DNA from 4 places in the Spongiibacter sp. IMCC21906 genome. Region 1 is predicted to be linked to each of the others. Evidence: riboswitches for the same ligand, from Rfam matches in the RefSeq annotation. Region 1 holds a riboswitch; each other region holds the start of a gene.
The links. Region 1 has a riboswitch for cobalamin ahead of IMCC21906_RS03230 (cobalt-precorrin-5B (C(1))-methyltransferase). Riboswitches for the same ligand answer to the same signal wherever they lie in the genome.

Region 1 (5,143 bases):
CGATGGCGCCTTCTAACTGCTCATGCCACAAACCCAATGCAGCGGCACTGCGGGTGTTATTTATCGCCGCTGCCATCGCAGGTACCCGAGGGTCCCGCAAGGTGCAGAGCACTGGATTCTCTGCTGGCAATCTCGCTCGGGTAATACCGTGGGCCAGCATTTCGCTATCACAAAATATCGGGGTTCCTGCGGCCAGCGCCATTCTGGCCAAGCTGCCAGCACTGTCAGAAAAATCGATATCCTCTGCAATATCAATCATGCCTGATGCGTGAATTATCCGTACCGCACAGCTTTCCATATCCGGCGGAAAGCGGCTTAGCTCAGCCTCTTTGCGAATGGTGGCGAATGAGGCCTTATAGATTTCTTGCCCATTACGAATATAATCATGTCGCTCTTTCAATATTCCTTCTCCATAAATTCCTTAAAACCCCAAGCAAAAACTTCGGGCCACTACGATTTAATTCGCACACCACGATCTATTAAAAACCAAGCGAGTCCTGCCATTAGCAGCGTTAATAATGTCAGCACGACAAAGGTGATCGTGCCGCCATGACCCGGAATCCCTAATAAGCCATAACGAAAACCATCCACAACGTAGAGCATGGGATTGATCATAGAAATATCTGCCCAGGGAGCAGCTAAGGATTCCACCGGATAAAAAACGCCGCCCAAATAAATTAAGGGTGTGAGGATGAAGGTACTAATCAACGAGGTATCATCAAAACTGCGGGCGTAGACGCCGTTGATCACCCCGGCCAATGAAAATAACAGCGCACTCATGACTGCCACCCCGACAGCAAACCCTGCATGATGTAGCTGTAAAGAGGTAAAGGGCATTGCCATTAGCGCCACTAAACTGCCGGCAAGTAAACCGCGTATTACCCCCGCACTGACAAAGCCTGCCACAATGATCCAAGCTGGCATGGGAGCAATGAGCATTTCTTCGATATGTCGCTGCAAGCGCGCGCCATAAAAAGCCAAGGTGCAATTACTGTAGGCATTACTAATCACTGCAAACATGATCAACCCCGGCATTAAAAATTCGACATAGGCGACGCCGTCTCTGGCGGGCAAGTCCTTGCCCATCAAATGCCCGAATATCAGCAAGAACAATCCCGCCGTCACCAGCGACGGCAGCAGGCTTTGCACCCAGCTCCGCAGAAAGCGCCTAAGCTGTTTTATTAAAAGACCTTGATATGCATACCAATACACACTTGCCATACTCATTTCGCCACCTGCTGATCTGCGGCCAACAACTCTAAAAACCGAGACTCCAAACGCTTACCACCATCTTGCACACTGGCTACCTCCACCCCCTGCTCGGATAGCTTTTCAAACAGCGGCGCTAGCGGTAGTTTCAAAGGCCAATCTACTTCCAGCTCCATTGCTCGCCATGCCAACAACTGGCCATAGTTCAACACCGGAGGCCCGGCAATTTCGCGGTGTAAATTGAGCGTTAACTTTCGAGATTGCAGGCCTGATAACAATTGTTGCGGCGCATCTCTGGCGATGATTTTTCCCTCGTCAATAATGGCGATATCCCGACACAGCGATTCTGCTTCTTCCAGGTAATGCGTGGTTAGCAAAATGGTGGTGCCGTCACGATTCAAATCTTTAAGTAATGCCCAGGTTTGTTGCTTGGCTTCCACATCTAAGCCCGCGCTGGGCTCGTCCAGAATTAACACTTGGGGTTGATGCACCAGCGCCCTGGCGAGCATCAATCGACGCTTCATGCCCCCGGATAAACCCCATGCTTTTTTGTCAGCGCGATGACTGAGTCCAACCTTGTCGAGCAATTCAGCGCTGCGTTGGCGTGATTTTTTCAGCGACAATCCGTAATACATTGCCTGGCTTTCAATAATTTCCCGGACCGGCTCAAAGCTATTAAAATTGACCTCTTGGGGCACCACACCAACACAGCGTCTGGCTCGCATAGCCTGACGCTGATTATCAAAGCCCTGCACAAAAATTTTGCCCTGCTGCATATTGAGCAGGCCACTTATCAAGCCGATCAAGGTACTTTTGCCTGCGCCGTTTCGGCCCAACAAACCAAAAAACGCCCCCTGGGGAATACGTAGATCAATACCCGAGATCACCGGCTCGCCATCACCGTAGCGCTTATAAAGCTGCTGGATTTCAATCGCCGCGCTATGCATTATTTCTCCAAACATGATTGGTCACTGACATGCCTCACCGACATAGGCAAGCAATTTGCCTTGCCGATCGACAGCACACACCTCTAAGGCAATAGACTGGGGAAGATAGCGACGCGCCACCTGGACAGCCTTCAAGGCGATATGCTCTGCCAACGGCACACCCTGTTGCTGGCAATAATTCAGGGCTTGCAAACTGGTATTGGATTGCAGAATTTGTTCTCGGAGAACCTCGTCACCGTTCAGCAACATGGCCTGCTCCGCCAGCCACGGAAAATCAATCGCGCACCGGCGGCTGTGGGTATCCAGATGTCCGGCGGCGAATTTAGTGAGTTTGCCAAAGCCCGCCGCCAGGATAAGCGCGGGTACAGGGTGACGGCGCAGATACTTGAGCACGGCACCAAACAGGTCGCCCATTTCCACAATAGCGGCATCACATAAATTAAATCTTTGCTGAGCGTAAGCCTCGCTCGTGCCGCCCGTACAAGCCGCAATTCTTTGCAGCTTATTTGCGTTAGCAACATCGATGGACTGGTGGATTGAGGCGATATAGGCCGAACAGGAAAAAGGACGAACAATGCCCGTGGTCCCCAACACCGACAAACCACCGACGATGCCCAGGCGACCATTCATGGTTCGCAGCGCAATACGCTCGCCGTTGTCGATACCCACCGTCACCAAAAATCCGCCTTGGTAATCGGCGTCCATCGCCTGTTGCTGCAAATGCGCCACTATCATCTGTCGAGGCACCGGGTTTATCGCGGGCTCGCCTACCGGCAATACCAATCCTTTACGGGTGACCGTTCCCACCCCTTGGCCAGCCAAGAACGCCACGCCGGGTTCCGCTTTTAGCTGGAGTTTTACCCACAGCCGGGCGCCATGCGTCGCATCGGGATCGTCACCGGCATCTTTAATTACCGCAGCCAGTGCGGCATTAGCCGTTAACTGCAAGTCAGCGATAAGTAACTCTCTAAACTCACCTCTGGGCAGGCGAATTCGCGCGGCCTCGGTATGCTGGCCTTGAAGCAGCAAGCGTGCAGCCGCCAACGACGCCGCCGTTGCGCAGGCGCCAGTGGTTAAACCCGTTCGTAGTGTGCCATTATTTTCTGTTGTTTCTGGGCGCAAGCTGGGGGCAGACATATTCGCCAGCAACCCTAACAAAAAGACAGCGGCGAAAAGTGAAACGTGGGATAAACCAAGTTAAGAGAATACTGTTTACACACGATGTACAACTCCCTGTTAGCTCGCGCTTTGGCGAAACTAAATACAGGCGTGCGGTAAACAGGGATAACAGGCGGCGGACGAAGCGGAACAAGCACCAGTGAAGAATCCAACCGGCCTGTCGTCGCCCACCGCAACGCTCGGCTTAATATCAGGCCGGTCTCCGGGCTTATGAGTGGGCAAAAAACCCGAGGTGATCACCTTCCCATATCCGAAGATACAGTGGCATGAGATCACCCTGCACTCACTTACCGTTGCGGGGGCAGCGTTGGATTTGCGCTGCATAACAGCCGCTCACCAACTTCCCGTTTAATCCCACTGCGAAGAACCACAAGCAGGACACCTGAAAGAGGCCGCAACATTAACAGGGCGACAATAGCAGGTCAAACGACAAATAGAGGCGATTTAGAATCGAGGGAGAAGACACATTAACCTGACCCAATAGGAATATTGAGCCAGGTTATCAAGCAATGCGCTTAACTTAGTGGGTAGTGGGAAGGGTACGGCAGCATGGCCACGCCGCTATCAACTGCCGCCTGGGCGACAGCTGCCGAGACCACACCCAGCAAACGGCGGTCCACCGGCTTGGGAATGATGTAGTCTGGACCAAAGCTCAGGCTCTCTACTCCGCAGGCATCGATCACCACTTGAGGAACCGCTTCTTTTGCCAGCTCACGAATAGCGTGCACCGCAGCCACTTTCATTTCTTCATTAATCGCGGTGGCGCGAACATCTAGCGCACCCCGAAAAATAAACGGAAAGCCCAATACATTGTTCACCTGGTTAGGGTAGTCCGAACGACCGGTAGCGACAATCAAGTCATCCCGTATCGACAGTGCCAGCTCGGGTTCGATCTCGGGATCAGGGTTGGAGCAGGCAAAAACAATAGGCTTGGGCGCCATTGTACGCAGCATCTCTTCGCTGAGAAGATTGGCGCCAGACAAGCCAACAAAGACATCGGCGCCGTTAATAGCATCGCTCAAAGTGCGCGCACCCGTATCGTTTTGAAATTCTTTTTTGTATTTATTAAGACCTTCGCGGCCAGGGTAAATCACCCCGCGACGATCGATCATATAAATATTGTCGTAGCTTGCACCCAAAGAAACTAACAGGCGCATACAGGCGATAGCCGCAGAGCCAGCACCTAAGCAAACAATTTTTGCGGTCTCAATGTTTTTGCCTTGAATCTCAAGCGCATTGATCATGCCTGCAGCGGTAACAATGGCCGTGCCGTGCTGATCGTCATGAAACACGGGGATATTGCACTGCTCAATTAAAACCCGTTCAATTTCAAAGCATTCAGGGGCTTTGATATCTTCCAGATTAATACCACCAAAGGTGCCGGCAATACGTTTCACCGTATCGACAAATGCATCGCTGTCTTCAGCATCAACTTCGATATCAATCGAATCGATGTCGGCAAAACGCTTAAAAAGCAGAGCCTTCCCTTCCATCACCGGCTTACTGGCCAGCGGGCCCAGATCACCCAAACCAAGAATGGCCGTGCCATTAGAGATGACCGCCACCAGATTGCCTTTGCTGGTGTACTTGTAAACATTGACCGGATCTCTGGCAATTTCCCGCACAGGTTCCGCAACACCGGGGCTGTAAGCCAGTGATAAATCGCGCTGAGTTTCAGCGGGTTTGGTAATGGAGATTGCAATTTTGCCCGGTGTAGGCAATGCGTGATAATCCAGAGCCGCTTGTTTTACATCTTTGGACATGCTCAATTCCCAGTTATTGCGCCACTTCCCCTAAGGGGAAGGCGG
Region 2 (5,143 bases), 640 kb from region 1:
ATTGCTGCCGCCATAAATCAGATGGCGCATTCTTATTGCCATCAATCATGGAGTTCACCATGGTATCCAAGGCAGCTTCCGTCCAATTCTGACCAAACACATGCAACCCCAGCGGCATAAAGTCCTCTTGAATATTGGTCAGATAATGCCCCACTTCGTGGAGCAAAAATTCTTCATCAATATCATCAAAACCTACGCCCCGAACTTGCAGCTCTTCATCCATACTGGCGATCAATTCATCTCGCAGCTCAAGCTCGTCGATGGTTTCTCTGAGTCGCTGCACAGCGCGGCTGCGGGTTTGGGAATCTGTCGCGGCCTCAGCACTTTCAATCAACTGTCGCAACTGCAATAAATCGTCATAGAGCTCAGTGATCGCCAAGGGCGGTGTCAGGTGATCCACCATTACCGCCAAACCTCGGCGCTTGGCCTGAATACCTTCACCGACACCATCGACAATATAGGGATAGATGCCGGGAATATCCCCGGCGATAATGCTGGGATAATCGGCCTCGCCAAGCCCGGTGCTGCGCTTGGGTAAAAACTCATAGGTAGAATGTCGCCCCACATGCACCATGGCGTCGGCGCTAAACACATCTTGCAGATAGTGATAAAAGCCTAAATATTGATGAGGGGGCGGAAATGACATATTGGCATGAAGCAGCTCTTCATTAATCTCCCACCCCCGAGGCGGCTGCGGCCCTAAAAACACATTGCCAAATTGCACACCCGGAATCAGCTGCCTGCCCTGCCAGACCATCACCTTGCCCGGCGCGTCGCCCCAGCCACGAATGCCCTCAATCTTCATTTTGACAATGGCATCAACCAAAGCTTGGCTGCGCTGCCACTCCAGGTCTTGCCCCGCCGTCAGCTTTTGCAACACATCCAGATATTCTTCTTCTAACTGGGCCAGCAAATCCAAGGCTCTTGCCCGTCCCTTATGCCGCAAACCATCCATTGCATGATGAAGATCAGTGATAGTGCTGTGCATGCGATCTTCAAGAAACTGCGCCCGCGCCTGACGCGCCGACGCAGAAGCCAGGCTGGCAATAGCCGACACCTGAGACTGCATCAAGGTCTGCAATGCGCCCAGAGGCCCCGCCACCATCTCGGCCTGGACACTGGCCGGTAAGGTTTCAAACCATTGTTGATACTGCGTGGCACTCAAACCGGCCACCTTGCCAGCCATCTCAGCTAAGGCTTTGGCATCTTCCGGCAGGTTAACCCCTTGGGCTTGCAAAATATCCAGCAACTCCTCAGTGTCGCCGGGAATCTCACCGGTGGTGTAGCCCGCCGCTTTCAGTGACTGCAATATTGTTAATAAGCTCTCTGGCACATTGAGGTTGTCCGCCCCAATATTGTGGCGGCCGGGAGGATGGTTGTAATACACAATAGCCACCCGCTTGTCGGCATTGGCCTTAACCTGCAGGTCTAACCAACGCTGTAATCGCCGGGCCTGACGCTGCACTTCATGCGCAAGAGGCTTGCTTCTAAAAAGACTGGCACCGGTAAGTGGGTCTTGTTGTTGAGGTTCTGCCAGTGCCAGCAGCTGGGCTTGGCTCACACCCTGCAATTCAGGCATGGCCAAGCGGTAGTGGATGGAGTCTCGGGGAAGCCCCTGATCAGAAAGTTGCCAATCTGCCTCGCTCCATTCCCCCACCCGCAGCCCTTTTAACACCGGCACATTGAGTTTTTTTAATTCAGCCAGAACGGCTTCGCGACCATCGCCGCCACCAATCACAAAATCCTGCAGTGCCAATACCGCAGTGGGAGTGGCGTTTTGACTAAACGCGTTAATCGTCTTTACCGCCTCCACACTGGGTTGCCCCCAGGACGCCAATACCGAAACACATTGCCAGTCCTGAGCCTGACAAAATTGCTGGTGCAGTGCCCACTCTCCCGCCAGATCACCGGTATCGTGATCGAGAATCCACAAGGTAGGCTGCAGGGGTGTTAAGGCACGGCTGAGCGCATCAACATCTAACCACCTTGCCGTACCTTGATGATGCAGGGCAAAGCGCAACGGCGACACCACAACCAGCGGCGACTGTTGACGGTTGCCATTGGCGAGCATAGCCAGCAAAGCACGGGCATTTTCCACTGAACGATTTAACCAGTAGGCGCGAGCCTGCAGCCAATCATGATATTTGGGGTGCTGCTTTTGGAATGTTTCAAGTGCAGAGGCATCCAATAAGGCGGTCTTCTCCGAGACAATATCGTCCGGCAAACCGTGGCCAAAAATCGCGCCTTGCCGGCCCTGTTGCAAAGCCAGTAAACGGCGATCACTGTGTATCACCATGCGCAGTTTTTGATTGGCAAGCGGCATACTCAGTAAACGATCGACGGCATCACCAAACACCGCCACCAAGAGCAGGGCATCCTTATTTGCCAGCAGACTGCTAAGCTGTTGATCATCCATCTCCGCAAGCTGGCTCACCGTGCGGATGTCAATCTGGGCGTCACTGCCCATATCCTTTAACTGATGGGCTCCCGCCACCAAATAGGGAGCAGACCGGTCGGATACAATCACCGCCACACTTTGACTGGCCGCCCACAGCGGCGCATTAAACAACAGGCCGCAGCCCAGCATAAGCAAAGCCATAACATGGCGTAGCTGAAATATCACAAGCAATCCCCTGCGCCAGAACCTCTGCGCTGATAGCGGTTGATTGAAATAGAAAGGGGACGGCAATTCAGAAACTGACTGAAAGCTCAGTGGCACCCCGCCACGATCTATTTCCTTTGCTTAGGCCGGTCTCCGGACTCACAGATTGCTCAAAGTGCATGAGCACAGCTTCTTCGCCTTCCCACGCCTGATTCACTGGCGCAGTGGCTGCCAACACCGGGAGGTGTGGCGGAAAAAGATAATCTGCTTACCGTTGCGGGGGCAGTACAGGCTTAGCGTTACCACACGTAGGTAATACGCACCTGTTTCCCGTTTAACCCTAGACAATGGACTTGCCGTCGGGCACCTGAAAGCGTGGACAAGGATACGCACTTTAGAAATTAGGTCAAGAAATCACCTCGGCAGGCACTCTGTATTTTTTGAGTCCATCATTGTTTTCAAGGAGGGTGATTAGCCAAACCCTTATTGGATGTGACGCCGTGAACTCAACGCTAAAACCGCCGCGCAAGGCCGTGACTATTCAGCACGCTTGGTTTGAATGGCGCTTGCAAGAAGACAATCTACACCGCACCCAAGTAGAGGCCATCATGTTTATGGACCCCGCCGGGCCCACCCCCGCCGGGTTATTAAACTACTTATCGGTGAGCCAGCCGGGGGAGAATATCCAAAAAAATCGCAACACACTAAGTGCAAGCCGCTACAGCTGCAGTGCAGCAGCACTGGCAACAAGGCAATTTGACATGGACCAATGACCACGCCTTTTGTCGCCACCACAGTTCAGTTCGTTTTCTCTCACATCGCGGTATAACCGCCATCTACCGTGAGTTCAATGCCGGTCACATAACTGCTGGCATCGCAGGCCAAATACAAGGCCGCATTGGCCACATCCTCAGCACTTCCCCTACGCCCGAGGGGAATGGCCTGCTGTTCCAGAATGGCGACGACTTCCTCTATGGAGCCAGCCATGCCTGCATCGACGAAACCCTGCAGGGAGCGATCCCCCATCACGGTCGCAATCACCCCAGGGTGCACTGAATTAACCCGGACTCCATAGCCCAAGCTGGCAAATTCCACGGCCGTATGGCGGCTAAAAGAGGCTATCGCGCCCTTGCTTGCACCATAGAAACTATGCCCAAGTAAACCTACCTGACTCACCACTGAGGACATATTGATAATTGAGCCGCCTTTGCCAAAGCGACCCTCGGCTTTCATCATTGAAAATGAAGGCGTAATATCCCTTACTGACATTGCTGATGAGGTGGGCTTTGGCAGTCAATCCCATTTTTCCACTGTATTTAAAAATCACACTGGTTGCTCTCCGAGCGAGTTTCAGCGACGAGGCTTATCGAAAAACGTTTTTCTCTCCTGAGTGAGAACTGAAACTCAGCAGAATTGGGCATCAAACTGATTGAAACGGCCGTACTAAAGAGTTTTCCAAATAACACGAAGGATACAAACACAATAAATAACAAGGAGTCGTTAATGTCCTCAAACTCAGCACCGCGCCCAGCGGCCACTGTCATCTTGCTAAGAGATGGCCCACACGGTTTAGAAACCCTGATGTTAAAACGCAACCAGGCGCTGATGTTTGCCGGTGGTATTTGGGTTTTTCCCGGTGGCGCAATCGACGCAGAAGATAGGAAAGATGGCGATGTCAGTGAGCTTAGCGCTGCCCGCCGCGCGGCCGTGCGCGAAGCTTTCGAAGAGTCGGGACTGTTGATTGACGAAAAGACACTCGTCAACTTCTCTCTCTGGATTACCCCCCAAGCCGAGCCAAAGCGCTTCCACACCTGGTTTTTCATCGCGCCAACATTTAGCGTAGAAGATGTGCTTATTGATAACAGTGAAATTGTTGACCACGCCTGGATAGCCGTTAATCACGCCCTCTCATCCCACGAGGCGGGCGAACTCGGGCTATTCCCTCCCACCCTGCTCAGTCTCAAAGCGCTGGCTATTTACGACACGGTCGAACAGGCCATGACGGCTATAGCCAACAGAAAACCCTATGAAACGACACCTATTTTAACAACAGAGGGTGACGGCGATGCGCAAATCTTCTTTGCTGGCGACGCCGCTTACACAGGCGCAACCCCGTCACCAGAGGGCCCGAGGCACCGCTGCATTTTAAGAAATGGTACTTGGCATTACTTACGCAGTGGACTTGCAAATAACATAGAACGACTAGACCGATAACCGCCTGCCAGTGACTGGTAGCAGAGCCCTACTCTACTTTTCACTGGTATTGTTAGTCTAAATGCCACATGTTTCTACTGATGTTCATCCAGCCATAAAGCTTTTGAGTCCGCTCGTGGTGGGGCGATGTCACCCCTTGCAGCTCATATTCAACCTACCGGCCTGGTATGATTTAAAAACCATGCCGCAAAGCTATTGAGCCTTTGGCAGTTTTGCCAACCAGCGATCCAACTGGTTAGCAAAGGCCTGCTTCTCTCGCTGGCCATAGGTGGCGCTCCCCGCCGAGTGCACGCCACTGCTGCGCATCGTATCCATAAAGTCACGCAT
Region 3 (5,143 bases), 630 kb from region 1:
CCATCATTTGCAAGTGCTGACGCGGGTCGGTAAGGGCCATCAAACAAATAGCGGCAATCACACCTAACTGAGCCAGTAGCAACCAGCTTCGCCGTCGGCCCATCAACGCGCTAAGTAAAGGCAAGGGCAGTTTATCGACTAAAGGGGCCCAGACAAATTTGAAGGAAAATCCCAGCGCCGCCCAGCTGAAATAGGTCACATCCGCCTTGCTGACACCGGCTTCTCGCAACCAGAGTGATAAGCTGGAAAAAATCAGCAGCAATGGCACACCCGCAGAAAAACCAAGAAGCACCATGATCCAAACGGGCTTCTGCCGCCACCAGACCAGTTCGACCGTTTCCTTGACACCATCGCGGTGATGGCTCACGGTTTCATCACCGTTAAGCGACAAACGTTGGTCGGGGTTATCGCAAGGGGCATTGAGTTGTTCCCGCTGGCGATAGTCAATCTCTAAAGTTTGTGAATTGCAGCGGCTGATCCAAGGACTGCTCTTTTAGCAATGCCATGACCTGCTGCAAATCATCCCGTTTTTTGCCCGTCACTCGCACCTGCTCGCCTTGAATCTGGCTCTGCACTTTCAGCTTGCTGTCTTTAATAATTTTGACAATTTTGCGACACAAATCAGATTCCAAACCGTTCTTGATGGTCACCCCTGCTTTCACCTGCTTACCAGCCGTTTCCGGGTCACCCACGGTCATCGCTTTAGGGTCGATGTTGTTTTTTATCAGGCTGCTGCGCAGCATGTCTTCCATTTGCGTGATTTGAAATTCAGCTTCAGCAAAAATTGTCGCGTTAAGGCCGTCTCGCTCAAAACTGGCATCCACACCTTTAAAATCAAAGCGGGTGTCAATAATTCGGCTGGCCTGATCAAGGGCATTGGTAAACGTGTGCAAATCGACTTCAGAAACAATATCAAAAGAGGGCATGGCTAAATAACTCGTCAAGATTGTCGGGGCCAGTTTAGCACTGCCCGGCCAGATGTTTCGAGATAGACCTGACAACAGACACAAAGATTCCCTTGTCAATATTGGCAAGCAGCACCTTACTGGCCTACAGTGCCGTCATTCATCGCTTATCAAGACGAACTACATGCAGGAAAAAATCCATTGGCATATTTTAGGCGCAGGGGCCATCGGCAGCCTTTGGGCCTGCTATGCCTATCAAAATGCTGTTCCCGCCACCCTTATCCTCCGCAGTGACAGCCGCCTGCAGGCCTACCGCCAGGCGGGTGGCATTATGGCCAAGCTGGGTGCCCTTGCCCTGCAGCTCCCCGTCCCGGTGACTAGTCCTAGCTTAATAACAAAACCTATTGAGCACATATTAATCACCACCAAGGCACAACAAACACTGGCGGCCATAACTGCGATTGAACACCAGCTGGCAGAAAAAGCCGTGATTGTGTTACTGCAAAATGGTCTGGGCATTGCCGAAATGCTCAGCCAGCGCTACCCCCAGGCAACGCTACTACAAGCCTCCACAACAGAGGGGGCTTATCGGCAGTCGCTGTTTTCACTGGTGCATGCCGGACGAGGAAACACCCAGCTCGGGCAATCCAAAACCTTGCTGGCAGAAACCCAGCAAACGCCACTCGATCACGATGAATTGGCTAACATTGCAAGGTCTCTAAGCCTTGGCCCTTTAGGCATGACCGTAAGCGACAATATCGACGACGTGCTATGGCAAAAACTGGCAGTCAATTGTGCGATTAACCCCCTCACCGTCAAATACCGCTGCCGCAACGGCGAGCTCTTAGACAACCCGGTGGCCTTGGCCGAACTGGAAGCCGTTGTCGCGGAGATAGCCCAGTTTGACGCCAGCCCCGAATACCCCGATTTGTTAGCCACCGTCCGTCACGTTGCCGCCAACACCGCCCTTAACCGTTCCTCCATGCTGCAAGATATTGAAGCGGGACGCCCTACCGAAATTGCGTTTATCAGCGGCTATCTTTGCCAGCTCGCCGAGCAACATCGCATTCCAGTGCCGATGAATCGGCAATTACTAGACGAGATTAAACGCCTTTCAGCCGCTAATCAGCACTAAACGCCACCAGCTTGCCGCAGCCGCCCAGTTTGACAAAAACCCAGCGCAGCCTTAGAGTGCGCGCCAAGTAACAGGTGCCCTGCGTCGCGTATTTAGTGACAAAGAGTTAAACGGGAAGTCTGGTGCGCGACCGCTTTTTAAGTGAACGCAATGCCAACGCTGCCCCCGCAACGGTAAGCACATTTACATTTTGTGCAAGCCCGGAACCGGCCTCTACTGATTCACCCGATGAAGCGGAGGGCTCCATCAGCGGTCGTATACTTGTATATAACCCCTACCCCTCCCTCATTGCTTCCTTTTATAGCTTTGAGGTTTACACCATGAACAAAACCCTTCTTGCTGCTGTTGGCGGTATTTTTACTTTTGCCACGTCACCGCTTATTACAGCTAATGAGTCCCATATAGAAACCACCGTCGTTACCGCGACCCGCACCGAGCAATCGGTGGCAGATATTCTGGCCCCGGTTACGGTCTTCGAGCGCGCTGATATCGAACGCATTCAACCCAATGACCTGCAAGAATTACTGTCCCGCGCCGTTGGCGTCAGCTTTGTGCGCAACGGTGGCCGCGGTGCCAGCACCAGCCTCTTTTTGCGAGGCAACCAAAGCAACCACACTCTAGTGATGATCGATGGCGTGCGTATCGGCTCGGCCACCAATGGCGCACCGGCACTCACCAATCTGCCGCCGGAATTGATCGAGCGCGTTGAAATTGTGCGCGGCTCGCGCTCCAGCCTTTACGGCTCAGAGGCCATCGGCGGTGTTATCAATATCATCACCCGCAAATACCACGACACCGACGGCCTGCAGCCTATGCTGCAACTCACTGCTGGCACCCAAGGCACAACAAAGGCATTGGCGGCCATCAGCGGGGGCAACGAGCAAACCCAAGTCAATATTAGCGTGCTGCGCGAAGAAACCGACGGCGTAGATAACACCGCTAGCAAAGCTGGAGTCGCCGGCGACGACGACGCCTTTGAACAAACCGCCGTCAACGCGAGCTTCAGTCACAAAATTAATGACAAGGCAGAGCTATTTGCCTTCTATCAAAATAGCCAAACCGAAAGCGACTACGACAATAACTGCCGCGCCGGCGGCGTGACGTATACCTGTTCACCCTACACCGATGGCGAAGTCAGCATTGCCAATATTCGCGGTGAGTTTCAGCCCCTCGAAAACTGGTTACTCACCCTTTCTGTTGGCGAATCCAAAGACGAATCCACCATCGACTATCACTATGTCGATCCGGCCGCCGTGGGTGTTAGTGGCGATACCTTTGACACCACCCGGCGTGTTTACAGTATCCAAAATGATTGGTCGATTGGCGAACATCACGTCGTTACCGTCGGCTTTGAACGCTTCCTCGACCAGGTTGAAAGCAACCTCAGTTATGGCGAGCAAAGCCGTGGCAACAAAGCCTACTTTGCGCAGTGGCAGGCAGATTTCGGTCCGGTTGATCTAACCATCGGCGGCCGCAATGACGACAACGAACAGTTTGGTACTAACGATACCGGCAACGCCTCGATCGGATTTGATATTACCGAGTCACTGAAAGTCGTCGCCTCCTACGGCGAAGGCTTTAACGCACCGACCTTCAACGATTTGTACTACCCCTTTTACGGCGTGCCTACACTCGAACCAGAAACCTCTGAGAACACCGAGTTAGAATTGCGCGGCAACCACAGCTGGGGTAACTGGAGCGTGGCTCGTTTTGAAAACGACGTAGACAAGCTCATTCAATACAATCCCGCCACCTTTGGCCCCGATCAAATCGAAGGTGCAGAAATAAAAGGCTGGGAAATAAGTGTCGCGACAGAAATTATGGACTGGCGCATCGACGCTAACGCCAGCTTGCTCGACGCCACCGACGCCAAAACCGGCTTAGATCTACGTCGCCGTGCCGACAAGCAAGCCAACCTTGACGTCAGCCGCGAATGGCAGCACTGGGGCGTAAGCGGCAGCCTGCGTTTAGTCAGCAGCCGCTATGAAGACACCGCCAACACCGACGAACTCAGCGGTTACGGCTTAGTCGACGGCACCGTGTTTTACCGTGTAAACGAAGAAATAAAACTGCAATTGGCGCTGAAAAACATCTTCGACAAAGAATACGTCAGTGCACGCAGTTTTAGCTTTGGTGACTACCTGTCAATTGGCCGCGAGGCGATGTTCACCATCACTTACACACCAAAATAAAGGTATCATTCACCGCTCAAACACTCTGCGCTGTAAAACGGCGCAGTTTGACTCAGCAATCAGGAGCCTCCATGACGCTTAATGACGAAGAAAAGCACCAAAAGCGAATGCAGATTAAAAAAGCCATGATCGACGAAAAAGTCGCCAAGGCCACTGAAGAACGCGGTGTGTTAATCGTATTAAGCGGCCCCGGCAAAGGTAAATCCAGCTCCGGCTTTGGCACTATTATTCGCGCCATCGGTCACGGCTATAAAGCCGCGATTGTGCAATTTATCAAAGGCACTTGGGACTGCGGCGAACGCAATTTTATTCAGCAGCGCTGCCCAGAAGTTCCTTTTATCGTCATGGGTTCTGGCTTTACCTGGGAAACCCAAAACAAAGAACAAGACCGCGAAGCGGCTCAGCAAGCCTGGCAGCAAACCAAAGTCTTACTACAAGATGAATCCATCCATCTCGTTCTGCTGGACGAACTGACCTATATTTTAAAATACGGCTATATCGATGCCGAAGAAGTATACGAAGCACTGCGCAATCGTCCCCGTGAACAAAGTGTGATTATCACCGGTCGCGGCGCACCCGTCCCCCTCAAAGAATTGGCCGACACCGTGTCGATGATCGACGACAAAAAGCACGCATTCCGCAGCGGCATCAAAGCCCGCAAAGGCGTGGAATGGTAATGCGAACTTGTCTGAGCTTAGCGCTCATCTTTATTGCCTGCATAAGCCGGGCCGAGGTCTGCGTAGAAGATGACAAACAGCGCCAGCTTTGCTTAGCACAACCCGCCCAACGCATTATCGCCCTGTCACCCGGCGCCACCGAACTGCTCTACAGCGCCGGTGCAGGAGATCAGCTTATTGCCGCCGTGAGCTTCAGTGACTACCCCGAAGCCGCCAAAACACTGCCCCGAGTGG
Region 4 (5,143 bases), 750 kb from region 1:
TCCCCTTCCCGCAAATGGACGTACATTTTCACAAATCCGACGGCTAAGCATCTGCCGCAAATCCAATTTATACGCATTACATTCACCCAAGACTTAAAGGGGAAAACATGAAGAAGCATATGGCAGCGGCAATCGCAGTGTTTGCATCCGCGAATGCACTGGCCCAGGAGCCGCCAAAACTATGGAAAGGTGACGTACAGTTTGGCTACAACCAGACCGAGGGCAACACCGATGAAAAAAGCGTGCTAGGTAGAATCAACGCCAAACGCCAACGCGGTAGTTGGACCTACGACATAACAGCAAACGGTCAAAACAACGAAAGCGATGGCACCCGCTCCGCCGAAGCCTATTTTTTATCTAACCGTCTTGCCTATGACTTCAGCCAGTTTAACTACACCTTTCTTTACGGCGGCGTAGACAAAGACCTGTTTAGTGGTTATCGCTATCAGGCCACCGTGTCAGCCGGTTATGGCCGCAGAATTTTCAAAACCACCCAATTCACATGGGACGCAGAAGTCGGTCCCGGTGTACGAGTGAGCGAATTTGAAGCACCGAGTGACGAAGGCGACGGGCAAATTAGCGAAGCTATTCTGCGCTTATCCACCGAACTCGTATATTCCTTGTCTGAAACCGCTAGCCTGAGTCAGCTACTCACGGTAGAAAGCGGTGACCAAAACACCGTAAGTAAATCAACCACCTCACTAAAAACAAAAATCGTTGGCGGCTTTGGTCTCAGTATCAGTTATATATTGGAATACAACGAAACCGTTCCCCAAGAAACAGTACATCTGGATCGTCAAACAGCCGTTACCCTGGTTTATAGTTTCTAAGCTTTGAGCACAGTGATGTAGCAAAGGCGCTTAAGGGCGCCTTTGCTGTTCATAAGCACTAATTCAGTCACGTCACTCAATTAGCCTGTAAAACCACAAGCCAACATCTTGCAAGCTAGCCAGCCCCGGGTATATATAGTCGTCATGTGTTATATCTGCTCGTTAATGGAGGCAGTATGAATAACGATAATAATCAAATGACCTTTAACAGCTTTGCCGAGTTTTATCCCTATTATTTAGCTGAACATCAAAACCTTGTTTGTCGACGACTGCATCTTATCGGCAGTTGTTTGGTAATAGTCGTACTCTTAACAGCCATATTCAGCGGCGCTTGGTTACTGCTAATGCTACTACCGCTTATTGGCTACGGCTTTGCCTGGGTAGGACATTTCTTTTTTGAAAAAAACCGCCCTGCCACCTTTAGTCATCCGCTTTACAGCTTTATAGGCGACTGGGTAATGGCAAAAGATTTACTCACCGGTCGGCTACCACTATAAATCGTCCTTCTTGCCAAAGCCTTAAGATTTCGTTTACAGTCCGGGCCGTAACAGGTTTTGTCCACCCACGGTGGCAAATTAAACGGGAAACCGGTGCGCACTCAGCAAGGCCGGTACTGCCCCCGCAACGGTAAGTGAACCAGTGTTTAACACACCGCTTCACAAGTCCGAATACCTGCCTGCTACAGCCGATGGCGTTGCGGTGGGCAACAGGCCGGGCAGAGTGCATACCGCAATCTATCCCGCCCTTCCTTTTCGCTTTTTTGTGAGCTTTTCAGCAGATTTTGGCTGCGTTTGTTCCTGCGCCTCCAACCTGCTCACTATCAACGTCGCAACACAATATGTATGCGTCAATGTAACGTCACCGCAAGCAAACACACATTTTTAATGCAGGCAGCATAGCTGTCAGCACATTTTTATTAACAACGAGGACAGCTCATGACCGGCAGTGCATTAATCGTCGCGGCACCCGGCAGCGGCCACGGTAAAACCTTGGTAACTGCCGGCTTGGCAAAGGCCTTATTAGACTCGGGCAAAACGGTTCGTATATTTAAGATGGGGCCCGATTACTTAGACCCTGCTTTTTTGGAGCATGCCACAGGTCTACAAGTGCGACAGCTGGACTACTGGATGCAAAGCCGGGAAGAAATTCAACGCGAGCTAGCCCGAGGAGCGAGAGAAGTCGACCATATCCTCATTGAAGGCGTAATGGGCTTATTCGACGGTGAACACTCGGTAGCCAAATTGGCCAAAGACTTTGCACTGCCGGTATTAATGGTCGCCGACGCCTCTGCCCAAGCACAAACCTTTGGTGCGCTTATTTACGGCCTAAGCCTATACGACGAAGACGTAGATGTTGTCGCAGTGCTGGCCAATAAAGTGGGCAGCCCTCGCCATGCGAGTATGCTTGAAGAAAGCATTCGTCCCCCTACTCGCTGGATCACCGCCATTCATCGCGATCCGGCACTGGCAGTACACGAACGTCACCTAGGTATTGATGGCGGCAAAGACACGGGCGGCCCCGCCGCTGCAGCGATGGCAGAAAAGCTCGCACCGGCACTGGAAAAACTGCCGTGGAAAACATTAGACCTGTTACTGGAGTCAGTAAAACCAGACCTCGAACAACGTCTAAAAGGTAAGCGCATTGCCATTGCCAGAGACCCAGCCTTAAATTTTTTATACCACGCCAACATCGATTTTCTGCAACGGCAGGGCGCGGAAGTTAGCTTCTTTTCAATTTTAAATGATAGCCAAATTCCAGACTGCGACGCGCTGTATCTACCCGGCGGCTACCCCGAGTTACATGCAAAAATCTTGAGCGATAACACAAGTATGCGTGAATCAGTCGCCGCTCACATTCACGATGGCAAAATCTGTGTTGCCGAATGTGGTGGCATGCTCTACCTGCAACAATCTCTGCAACACGACGAACAAGAATTTGAGATGCTCGGGGTGTTCAATGAACAAGCCGTCGTTCAACCGCGCTTAGCCGCACTGGGTTATCAGCATCTTCCCGGCACGTCGTTACGGGGCCACACCTTCCATTACGCCAAGCTGGAAAATGACCAGCAGGAAGAACGCAGCGAGTTTGCCGATGGCCGGGTGGGTGAAGGCATTTTCCGTTACCGCAACACCGTGGCATCCTTTGTTCACTGGTATTTCTCATCCGACCCGGACACCATTTGTGCTTGGTTTAATGGCTGCAATAACAACTGATGCCGATGAATATCAATGAATGACCAAGACTGGCACTGGACACCGGCGGATCAGCACTTCGCTCTGCATTGGCAGGGCACTCGCCGGTGCCTCAGCTCCGCCGCATTAAATGGTGGCGTATGCGAGGCAAACCGACTATTAAATCTTAAGGTAAGCGGCGCAGATAGCCAGCAACCACCCGAGCAAACACTGCAACAATACGCTGACAGTCAAGGCTGGACAGCTACAACTGTAGGCATGATGACGGCAGCGTCGATGGATTCATTGCGCTGGGCGGAGACGACCATTGAAGGCGAACGACTCGCTATTTACCTGACCAGCGGTTTAAGTAACGCCCGTTGCGCCGGCGACCCTGCAGATTGGCAGAATCCTGTCACACTGCCACCAGGCACAATTAACATTGTCTGTATTAGCAATATGCAGCTTTCCGTTGCCAGCATGACCGAGATCATCACCCTGCTCACAGAAGCAAAAGCCCATGTCTTACACAAAGCCAATATTCGCAGCCCAGTATCAGGGGAACTGGCAACAGGAACAGGCACAGACAGCATTGCGGTCATTGGTGGCAGCGGTAAACCACAGCGCTGGTTTGGCAAACACACTTTGGCTGGGCAACGCTGCGCCGAGCTACTCATCCAATGTTTAACGGACAGTATCGTTTAACGGACAGTATCCACCGGCGCTGACCACATCACGTTAAAAGCCTGCTTATTGCTGTCCTAAGTATCGCTGCAAAGTCATCTGCCAACTGGCAGCCTGGGTCTCCGCTAACAAACTTTGATTCAGCGCCTCACGCTGAGGGAAGTCTTCTCGCAGACCCAGTGCATATTCTTGCTGGCTTCCGGCAAACTCAATCACTTCCAGCTGCGCATCGCCATCTTTCAATAAATACCGCAGCACGGCTTCGTCATACACCAGTGCATCTGCAGTGCCATTACGCAAGGCCTCCAAACCTTCTTCCGCTGTCGTCACCTCTATCGATTTAATGCCCCGCAAGGTTAACGCCTGCTGAGCCGTAGACCCCGCAACCACTAATGTCTTAACCCGATTTAAATCCTGCAACCCCGTCACTGCTGTAGTCATGGAGTTCACCGTGACTGATGACGCAATCGCGGCGGTAAAGCTGGAAATAGTAATAACCGACACAAACATCCAAATGGTGGCCAACAAACGTCCTGCCTTGGTAACAGGGGCTTTATCGCCATAGCCAACAGTAGTCATGGTGACCGCAGACCACCAAAAACCATTGCCTATTCCTTGCGACAAGCTTCCGCCAAACTGCTCGGGATTGCGCTTATGCTCCACCAACCAAAGCAAACCGCCTACTGCAAAAAGCAACACCGCCAATATCCCCACCGCACTCAAAAACGCCGGTGATACCAGTTGCGCCAAGAGAGCCCACCAGCCGCTGCTTTCCACTGAGGTGGCAATGCCAAGACCGGTGGTGAAAAAAGGATGACTAAAATCCATCACCGCTTCTCGTTCAGAGGTCATCGACAAGGCCCCCACCGCCACGTCGACCTCGCCAGCGGCCAGGGCGTCAATTTGAGATTGGGCGCTATCCAGCTCTACCCACTCAGTTTGCCAGCCCTGTTGCAGGGCAATGCTTTCCCACAGTTCAACACTCAAGCCGCTCCAGCCAGTTGCGCTCTTCACAACAAAGGGTGCAACTGCTTTCACCCCGACTTTAAGTACCCCACTCTCTTCGTCCTGCGCTGAGGCCAGCATTGGAAAAAGACAGATCACCAAAAATAGAGATTGCCAAAGCCGCTTCATAATTCCCCCATAAAACTATTTATCAATAACGCCTTTTTAGCTTAGCACTCATTTGAGCACGTAGCCGCCAGCGCAAAACCGTATACGTCAGTATGGCGCAATCAGCGCTAATTCTCTTGGCACTGCAGAGCAATTCCTGATGATCGCAGCTATTCAGCGAAAATTTAAAGCATCCAGCCCTGCACGGTATTTGCATGGCTTTAGTCATCTACCTATTTTTAAATGACGCTGCCGGGGAGAAAAGCGAATGGGATTACGAAATGCGGTGCAGTTAATCTGCTACCCGAACAGACTGGGAAACAATCTGGAAGACCTCAATACCGT

Region 2: it holds a riboswitch for cobalamin, as region 1 does, so the genes downstream of both, IMCC21906_RS00330 (cobaltochelatase subunit CobN) here and IMCC21906_RS03230 (cobalt-precorrin-5B (C(1))-methyltransferase) in region 1, are expected to answer to the same signal.
Region 3: it holds a riboswitch for cobalamin, as region 1 does, so the genes downstream of both, IMCC21906_RS06150 (TonB-dependent receptor domain-containing protein) here and IMCC21906_RS03230 (cobalt-precorrin-5B (C(1))-methyltransferase) in region 1, are expected to answer to the same signal.
Region 4: it holds a riboswitch for cobalamin, as region 1 does, so the genes downstream of both, IMCC21906_RS06685 (cobyrinate a,c-diamide synthase) here and IMCC21906_RS03230 (cobalt-precorrin-5B (C(1))-methyltransferase) in region 1, are expected to answer to the same signal.

Annotation. Positions count from the first base shown of each region.
Region 1 is NZ_CP011477.1:708,284-713,426, reverse strand. It holds gene IMCC21906_RS03245 (precorrin-8X methylmutase) at 1-400, opposite strand, end outside; gene IMCC21906_RS03240 (ABC transporter permease) at 451-1,227, opposite strand; gene IMCC21906_RS03235 (ABC transporter ATP-binding protein) at 1,224-2,156, opposite strand; gene IMCC21906_RS03230 (cobalt-precorrin-5B (C(1))-methyltransferase) at 2,178-3,293, opposite strand; cobalamin riboswitch at 3,511-3,736, opposite strand; gene IMCC21906_RS03225 (malic enzyme-like NAD(P)-binding protein) at 3,851-5,098, opposite strand.
Region 2 is NZ_CP011477.1:71,677-76,819, forward strand. It holds gene IMCC21906_RS00330 (cobaltochelatase subunit CobN) at 1-2,623, opposite strand, end outside; cobalamin riboswitch at 2,729-2,988, opposite strand; gene IMCC21906_RS00335 (hypothetical protein) at 3,103-3,375, shown strand; gene IMCC21906_RS00340 (SDR family oxidoreductase) at 3,416-3,838, opposite strand; gene IMCC21906_RS17205 (helix-turn-helix domain-containing protein) at 3,810-3,992, shown strand; gene IMCC21906_RS00345 (NUDIX hydrolase) at 4,106-4,816, shown strand; gene IMCC21906_RS00350 (YaiI/YqxD family protein) at 5,009-5,143, opposite strand, start outside.
Region 3 is NZ_CP011477.1:1,342,658-1,347,800, reverse strand. It holds gene IMCC21906_RS06165 (MFS transporter) at 1-367, opposite strand, end outside; gene IMCC21906_RS06160 (YajQ family cyclic di-GMP-binding protein) at 444-926, opposite strand; gene IMCC21906_RS06155 (2-dehydropantoate 2-reductase) at 1,090-2,040, shown strand; cobalamin riboswitch at 2,096-2,270, shown strand; gene IMCC21906_RS06150 (TonB-dependent receptor domain-containing protein) at 2,361-4,232, shown strand; gene cobO (cob(I)yrinic acid a,c-diamide adenosyltransferase) at 4,304-4,909, shown strand; gene IMCC21906_RS06140 (cobalamin-binding protein) at 4,909-5,143, shown strand, end outside.
Region 4 is NZ_CP011477.1:1,457,083-1,462,225, reverse strand. It holds gene IMCC21906_RS06700 (mechanosensitive ion channel family protein) at 1-47, shown strand, start outside; gene IMCC21906_RS06695 (YdiY family protein) at 108-830, shown strand; gene IMCC21906_RS06690 (Mpo1-like protein) at 1,007-1,327, shown strand; cobalamin riboswitch at 1,363-1,525, shown strand; gene IMCC21906_RS06685 (cobyrinate a,c-diamide synthase) at 1,766-3,043, shown strand; gene IMCC21906_RS06680 (adenosylcobinamide amidohydrolase) at 3,059-3,706, shown strand; gene IMCC21906_RS06675 (transporter substrate-binding domain-containing protein) at 3,752-4,819, opposite strand; gene gtfA (sucrose phosphorylase) at 5,067-5,143, shown strand, end outside.